DNA from 2 places in the Methylobacterium sp. Gmos3 genome. Region 1 is predicted to be linked to the other one. Evidence: predicted binding sites of a transcription regulator. Region 1 holds the regulator's gene; the other holds the start of a gene.
The links. The regulator HrcA, encoded in region 1, represses chaperone genes, less so after heat shock. The targets are predictions, from matches to a motif close to GTTAGCACTCNCNNNNNGNGAGTGCTAAC.

Region 2: the regulator HrcA is predicted to act here: its motif matches at 1,691-1,719, upstream of groES (co-chaperone GroES).

What each region holds. Positions count from the first base shown of each region.
Region 1 is NZ_JBWJYL010000008.1:191,439-195,216, reverse strand. Features, by position in the region: gene ACS5Q7_RS18125 (MFS family transporter) at 1-491, opposite strand, end outside; gene ACS5Q7_RS18120 (DUF1236 domain-containing protein) at 720-1,583, shown strand; gene hrcA (heat-inducible transcriptional repressor HrcA) at 1,596-2,651, opposite strand; gene rph (ribonuclease PH) at 2,814-3,527, shown strand; gene rdgB (RdgB/HAM1 family non-canonical purine NTP pyrophosphatase) at 3,524-3,778, shown strand, end outside.
Region 2 is NZ_JBWJYL010000004.1:274,992-278,769, reverse strand. Features, by position in the region: gene groL (chaperonin GroEL) at 1-1,235, opposite strand, end outside; gene groES (co-chaperone GroES) at 1,320-1,610, opposite strand; gene ACS5Q7_RS10215 (magnesium transporter CorA family protein) at 1,816-2,751, shown strand; gene pdeM (ligase-associated DNA damage response endonuclease PdeM) at 2,929-3,642, opposite strand; gene ACS5Q7_RS10205 (ligase-associated DNA damage response DEXH box helicase) at 3,696-3,778, opposite strand, start outside.

The DNA.
Region 1 (3,778 bases):
AACCCGCGCCGCCCCTTGATGGCGACCTCGCTCATGTAGGTGGCCGAGGTGCCGTACTCGCCGCCGACCGACAGGCCCTGAAGCATCCGCGCCAGCAGCAGCAGGACCGGCGCCAGGGTGCCGACGGTGTCGTAGGTCGGCAGAATGCCGATCAGCAGCGAGCCGAAGCACATCATCAGCACGGAGATGACCATGGAGGTCCGCCGCCCGACCCGGTCGCCGATGCGCCCGAACAGCCAGCCGCCCACCGGGCGCATGAAGAAGCCCACCGCGAAGATGCCGGCTGTCTGCAAGAGCTGGCTGGTCGAATCGCCCTTCGGGAAGAAGGCCGGGGCGAAGTAGAGGGCGAAGAAGGCGTAGCAGTAAAAGTCGTACCACTCGACGAGGTTGCCGGACGAAGAGCCGACGATCGCGAAGATGCGGCGGCGCCGGTCGGCGGCATCGTGGGGCTCCGACGAAATGGTGATACGGCCGGCGGGAGGTGCGGACATGGCGTCTCCGGGACTCGCTGGGCCGACACTGTGCCGGCTTCTCGGGTTTGAGCGGACGTTACAGCCCCAGACCCCGCCTGCAAGCGATCCTCACGTTCGCGTGCGCGAGACGTGGCGCCTTGTCACCAACCAGCGGTCGAGAAACCTCGGAACGGTTTCGATTCCGTCCCCGTTCCGGCCCGGGTCGAGCGTCCGGAGGGCGCGCCCTCTGGGACGGTGGGACGGCACATGAACAGAATTCTTCGCAGTACGGTGGCCGCAGCGGTCATCATGGCGGGCGCGACGACGGCCTTCGCGCAGGGCGGTCCCGGAGGGGGCGGCGGCGCGGGCGGTGGCGGCGGCGGCGCGGCGGCCGGGCCGGGCGGCGGCGGTGGACCGGGCGGCGGCGCGAGCGGCGGCCCCGGCGCGGGCGGGCCGGGTGCGGCGGGTCCGGGTGGCGCGGGCGGCGGCGGCATGCGCGGCGGTGAAGGCGGCGGGCGCGGCCCTGGGGCCGGTGGCGGCGCGGAGCGCGGCGGTCCGGCCGAACGTGGCGGCGCGGCCGAACAGGGTGGCCCGGGCGGGCGCGGCGGCGCGGCCGAGCGGGGCGGCGCTGAGCGCGGCGGCCCCGGAGAGCGCGGCGGCCCCGGAGAGCGCGGCGGCCCCGGAGAGCGTGGCGAGCGTGGCGGCCCCGGTGAGCGCGGTGAGCGTGGCGGCCCCGGCGAGCGCAACGGTGCGGCCGAGCGCGGCGGTCCCGATGGCCGGAACGGGCCGGGCGCGGCCGGCGAGCGTCGCGGCGCCGAGCGTGGCGGGCCGGGCGCCCGTGGCGGTCGCGATGCGGGTGCGGTGCGGGGCGGCTATTCCCGCCTCGATACCGGGCGGCGCACGGAGTTCCGCCAGTCGATCCTGCGGGGCGGTGTCTCGCGGCTCGACAGCGTGGACTTCGCGCTGAGCGTCGGCACGGCGATCCCGCGTTCGGTGCGGCTCCACCGCCTGCCGCCGGCCATTGTCGAGCTGGTGCCGGATTACGAGGGCTACGACTTCATCCTCGTCCGCGACGACATCGTGATCATCGATCCCGACACCTACGAGATCGTGGACGTGATCCCCGCCTGAGCGGGCGAACGATCACCGCCCGCCGTCGAGAAGCTTCGAGACGACGCGGGCGGTGTAATCGACCATCGGCACGATGCGGGCGTAGTTCAGACGCGTCGGGCCGATGACGCCGACGACGCCGACGATCTTCTGCGACCCGTCGCGGAACGGCGCCGCGATGAGCGACGAGCCCGAGAGCGAGAACAGCTTGTTCTCGGAGCCGATGAAGATGCGCACCCCCTCCCCCTGCTCGGCGCGGGCGAGGAGGTCGATCACGTCCTTCTGCGTCTCCAGGTCGTTGAACAGCAGCCGGATGCGCTCGAGGTCTTCCGCCGCGCGCAGGTCGTCCAGCAGGTTGGCCTGTCCGCGCACGATGAGTTGCCGCGCCTCCGAAGGCCCGACCGGCGTGGCGAGGCCGGCATCGACCAGCCGCTCCGTCAGTTCGTCCAGCTCGCGCTTCTTGGCGAGGCGCCCCGCCTCGATCTCCGCGCGCAGCACGCCGAGGGTGCGCCCCGCGAGCCGGGCGTTGAGGTAGTTCGTCGCCTCCTGCAGCGCCCCCGCCGGCAGGCCGGGGGGTAGGTCGAGCAGGCGATTCTCGACGCTGCCGTCATCCGAGACCAGCACCACCAGGGCGCGGGCGGGGTCGAGCCGCACGAACTCGATATGCTTCAGGCTGGCATTGGCCTTCGTGGTGAGCACCACGCCGGCCCCGCGCGAGACGCCCGAGAGCAGGCTCGACGCCTCGGTCAACGCGGATTCGAAGGTGTGGCGCGAGGCGACCGCGCGCATCTGGCCCTCGATCCGGTCCTTCTCGTCCTGCCCGACATCGCCGAGTTCGAGCATCGCATCCACGAAGAAACGCAGGCCCTGCTCGGTGGGCAGGCGGCCCGCCGAGGTGTGGGGCGCGAAGATCAGGCCGGAATGCTCCAGATCCGCCATCACGTTGCGGATGGAGGCCGGGGACAGGGCCATGGGCAGGATGCGCGCGAGGTTGCGCGAGCCCACCGGCTCTCCCGTCGTCAGGTAGCTCTCCACGATCTGCCGGAAGATCTCCCTGGCACGCTCGTTGAGCGCCGAGAGGGCCTGCATCGATTGATTCTGCGAAATGTCCACGCTCTGGTGTGTCACGGTGGGCGGGTCCTGTCTCCCGATCATGTCTTTGCCGAGGCTTCGGATCAATCCGCTGCTTGCCCGCCGGGGCGGTGCGGCCTATGAGCCCCGCCCGCACTCCTCATCTGGAAAGGGTCTCGCATGCGGCCATCCAACCGTGCCGCCGACGCGATGCGGCCCGTGACCCTCGAACGCGCCGTGGCGCGCTACGCCGAGGGATCCTGCCTCGTCAGCTTCGGCAACACCAAGGTGCTGTGCACGGCCTCGCTGGAAGAGCGCGGGCCGCCGTGGCTGCGCGGCTCCGGCAAGGGCTGGGTGACGGCCGAATACGCGATGCTGCCGCGGGCGACCCATGAGCGCACCCGCCGCGAGGTGAATTCCGGCAAGCCATCCGGCCGCACGCAGGAGATCCAGCGCCTGATCGGCCGCTCGCTCCGGGCCGTCACGAATCTCTCGGCCATCGGCGAGAAGCAGGTGACGGTGGATTGCGACGTGATCCAGGCCGATGGCGGCACCCGCACCGCCGCCATCACCGGCGCCTGGGTGGCGCTGCACGATTGCTTCGCCTGGATGCGCACCCGCTCGATCATCTCCGTCGATCCGCTGCGGGACCACGTGGCTGCCGTCTCCTGCGGCATCTACAAGGGCATGCCCGTCCTCGACCTCGAATATGAGGAGGATTCAGCCGCCGATACGGACGCGAACTTCGTGCTGACCGGCAAGGGCGGCATCGTGGAGGTGCAGGGCACCGCCGAGGCCGAGCCCTTCACGGAAGCGCAGCTCCTCGAATTGCTCCGCCTCGCCCGCGCCGGCACCGAGCGGCTCGTCGCCTTGCAGAAGGAAGCCATCGCGTGAGGCGCCGCCTGACCGGCAAGGTGGTGATCGCCACCCACAACGCGGGCAAGCTCGCGGAGATGCGGGAGCTTCTAGCGCCTTTCGGCATCGAGGCCGTCTCGGCGGGCGAACTCGGGCTGCCCGAACCCGACGAGACCGGGACGATGTTCGCCGAGAACGCGGCGTTCAAGGCTCATGCGGCGGCCAAGGCCACCGGCCTGCCGGCCTTCGCCGACGATTCCGGCCTCTGCGTCGATGCCCTCGATGGCGCG
Region 2 (3,778 bases), on a different contig from region 1:
ACGATACCCTCTTCCACCGCAGCGCGGGTGGCGTTCAGGGCGTCGTCGACGCGGTCCTTCTTCTCCTTCACCTCGACCTCGGTCGCGCCGCCGACGCGGATCACCGCGACGCCGCCCGCGAGCTTGGCCAGACGCTCCTGCAGCTTCTCACGGTCGTAGTCCGAGGTGGTCTCCTCGATCTGCGCCTTGATCTGCGAGATACGACCCTCGATCTCGGACTTCTCGCCGACGCCGTCGATGATCGTGGTGTTCTCCTTCTCGATGCGGACGCGCTTGGCGCGGCCGAGCATCGGGAGAGTCACGTTCTCGAGCTTGATGCCGAGATCTTCGGCGATCATCTGGCCCTTGGTCAGGATCGCGATGTCCTCGAGCATCGCCTTGCGGCGATCACCGAAGCCCGGAGCCTTCACGGCCGCGACCTTCAGGCCGCCGCGCAGCTTGTTCACGACGAGCGTGGCCAGGGCCTCGCCCTCGATGTCCTCGGCGATGATCAGGAGCGGCTTGCCGGTCTGCACCACGGCCTCGAGCACCGGCAGCATGGCCTGGAGCGACGAGAGCTTCTTCTCGTGGATGAGGATGTAGGGGTCCTCGAGCTCGGCGACCATCTTCTCCGCGTTCGTGATGAAGTACGGGGAGAGGTAGCCACGGTCGAACTGCATGCCCTCGACGACGTCGAGTTCGGTCTCGGCGGTCTTGGCCTCCTCGACGGTGATGACGCCTTCGTTGCCCACCTTCTGCATGGCGTGGGCGATCATCTCGCCGATCTCCTGGTCGCCGTTGGCGGAGATCGTGCCGACCTGGGCGATCTCGTCGGAGGTCGAGACCTTCTTGGCGCGGGCGATGATGTCCTTCACCGCGGCGGCGGTGGCGAGGTCGATGCCGCGCTTCAGGTCCATCGGGTTGATGCCGGCGGCCACGTACTTGGCGCCCTCGCGAACGATGGCCTGGGCCAGCACGGTCGCGGTGGTGGTGCCGTCACCGGCGATGTCGTTGGTCTTCGAGGCCACTTCGCGCACCATCTGGGCGCCCATGTTCTCGAAGCGGTCGGCGAGCTCGATCTCCTTGGCGACCGTCACGCCGTCCTTGGTGATGCGCGGGGCGCCGAAGCTCTTCTCGATCACGACGTTGCGGCCCTTGGGGCCGAGCGTCACCTTGACGGCGTCCGCGAGGATGTCGACGCCGCGAAGCATCTTGTCGCGGGCGTCGGCGGAGAAACGAACGTCTTTCGCTGCCATGTCCTAAGCTCTTTCGGTTCGAGGATGCCCCGAGGCCGGGTTCGGCCTCGAAGGGGCTTCAAGCCTGTAGGTGCCGGATGGGGGTCAGAGGTTGACCACGCCCATGATGTCCGACTCCTTCATGATGAGGAGGTCTTCGCCGTCGATCTTGACCTCGGTGCCGGACCACTTGCCGAACAGCACGCGGTCGCCGGCCTTGACGTCGAGGGGGTTCACCCGGCCGTTCTCGTCGCGGGCGCCCGGCCCGACGGCGATGATCTCGCCCTCTTGCGGCTTCTCCTTGGCGGAATCCGGGATGATGATCCCGCCCTTCGTCCTCTCTTCGCTCTCGATGCGGCGGACGACCACTCGGTCGTGCAGCGGACGGAACTTCATGAGCTGCCCTCTTGCTTCAGGTCTGGAGATGGCGTTGATGCGGCCCGGCGGGTCGCCTCGACCCCATGGTTAGCACCTCTGTTAGCACTCTCTTCCGACGAGTGCCAACGCGACGGCGAGATAGCCATCGTGGTGTTCCAAGTCAAGATGGTCGCACCCGTTGGGGCCGCGTGACGGCCCATGCCTGCCAGGATTTCCGCCCGCCATGCTGAAGAAACACGGGGCGGTCTGGATCGACCTGCTCGACCCTTCCGCCGAGGAAGTCGCGTCGGTGGAGCAGGAGACCGGCCTGCGCATTCCGACGCGCGCCGCGCTCTCCGAAGTGGAATCGTCGAGCCGCCTGCGCCGGCTCAAGGGCGGGTTGTCGCTCTCGACGCCGATGATCACCTTCGAGCAGGCGGATTCGCAGTTGAAGCCCCTGGGCTTCCTGCTGACGAAGGATCACCTCGTCACCGTCCGCTTCCACGACCTGCGCGCCTACGGACAGGCCGCCAAGCGCCTGACGGAAGAGGAGGCCGGCGATCCGGCCGAGACCTTCATCGTCCTGCTGGAGGAACTGGTCGACAGCCTCGCCGACGCGCTTGAGGAGATGGCCGCCGATCTCGATTCGCTCTCGAGCCGCATCTTCGACTTCGATGTGCGTGGTCCCTCCGCCCGGCGGATGGAAGAGCCGCCGCCCCGCCGCCGCGACCTTGCCCTCCGGCGCATCCTGCGGGCGATCAGCCGCCGGGGGAAAGTGCTCGGCAAGGTGCGGGCGAGTTTGCTCGGGCTGGAGCGAATCCTGCCCTTCGTGTCGAGCGCCTGCGACGGGCTCGAACTCACCGACGACGGACGGTTCGAGACGATCCGCCGGGACATCGAATCGCTGGACGAATTCGAGACGCGCCTCGCGGAGAACGTTCAGTTCCTCCTCGACGCGGCCCTGGGGCTCATCAACATCGAGCAGAACAACGTCTTCCGGGTGCTCACCGTCGTCTCGGTGGTGGGCGTGCCGCCGACGCTGATCGCGTCCATGTACGGCATGAACTTCAAGCACATGCCGGAACTCGATTGGGCCTACGGCTATCCCTACGCCCTCTGCCTGATCTTCATCAGTGCGGTGATCCCGATCATCTATTTCAGGATACGCGGCTGGTTTTAGCGGGGCTGTCGCTCAGACGGCCAATCCCGTCATTGCGAGGAACGAAGCAATCCAGGGATCCGCCACGGTCTGAGACGTCCCGCTACACTGGATTGCTTCGCTGCGCTCGCAACGACGGCGAGGGTGGCGCGGACCTTGCGCGAATGCCGCGACGGTCCACCCCCCGCATCGCCACGATCAATCCCGCGCCAGCTGCGCCCGGCCGATGGCGAAGACGCGGCCGTCGCCGAGGAGATAGGCCGTGAAGCCCTTCGGGAAGGCGGCGTCGAAGGCCTTGTCGCGCACGTTCAGGCCGCCGGCGAAGGCGCCGAGCGCGGGCATGACGAGGCGCTGACCGTCGGTGACGAAGCAGCGCCGCCGCACGGCCCGGCCGCGGGCCGCCACCTTCCCGCAGGGGTGGAGATGGCCCGCGATCTCACCGGAGGAGGGGGCCTCGCCCGGCTCGTGGCGCAGCACGAGATTGCCCAGGGTCAACGCCTCGGCGTAGCGCCCGCCGACGCCCTCCTGCACCGCCGCGTCGTGGTTGCCGGCGATCCAGACCCAGTCGCGCCCCTCCTGAAGGGCGGAAACCATCGCCCGGTCGCCGGGCTCCATGCGCTCGGGGCCGCGCGCATCATGGAAGGAATCGCCGAGCGCGACGACACGGGCGGGGTCGTGGCGCACGATGGCCTCGTGCAGGCAGGCCAGGGTCTCGCGGGTATCGTAGGGCGGCAGGAACTGGCCGGACCGGGCGGCGAAGGCGGAGCCCTTCTCCAAATGAAGGTCGGAGACGATCAGCGTGCGGTGGGCTTCGAGCCAGATCCCGCCGCAGAGATCGAGGGTGAGCACTTCACCCGCAACGGTGATCGTCGGGTGCTTCTGGGTCTTCTCGAGTCGGAGTCCGGCCGCCACCAGGGCATCCTCTATCGCGTCGGGGGAGGGCGAACCGTCGTGCGGGCCTCGGCTCAAGCCAGGGCCTCTTGAAGAAGCTCCGCCTCCGCCTCGGCCAGAATCTCGTCCGCTCCCTCGCCGTAGACCCGCTCGCGGC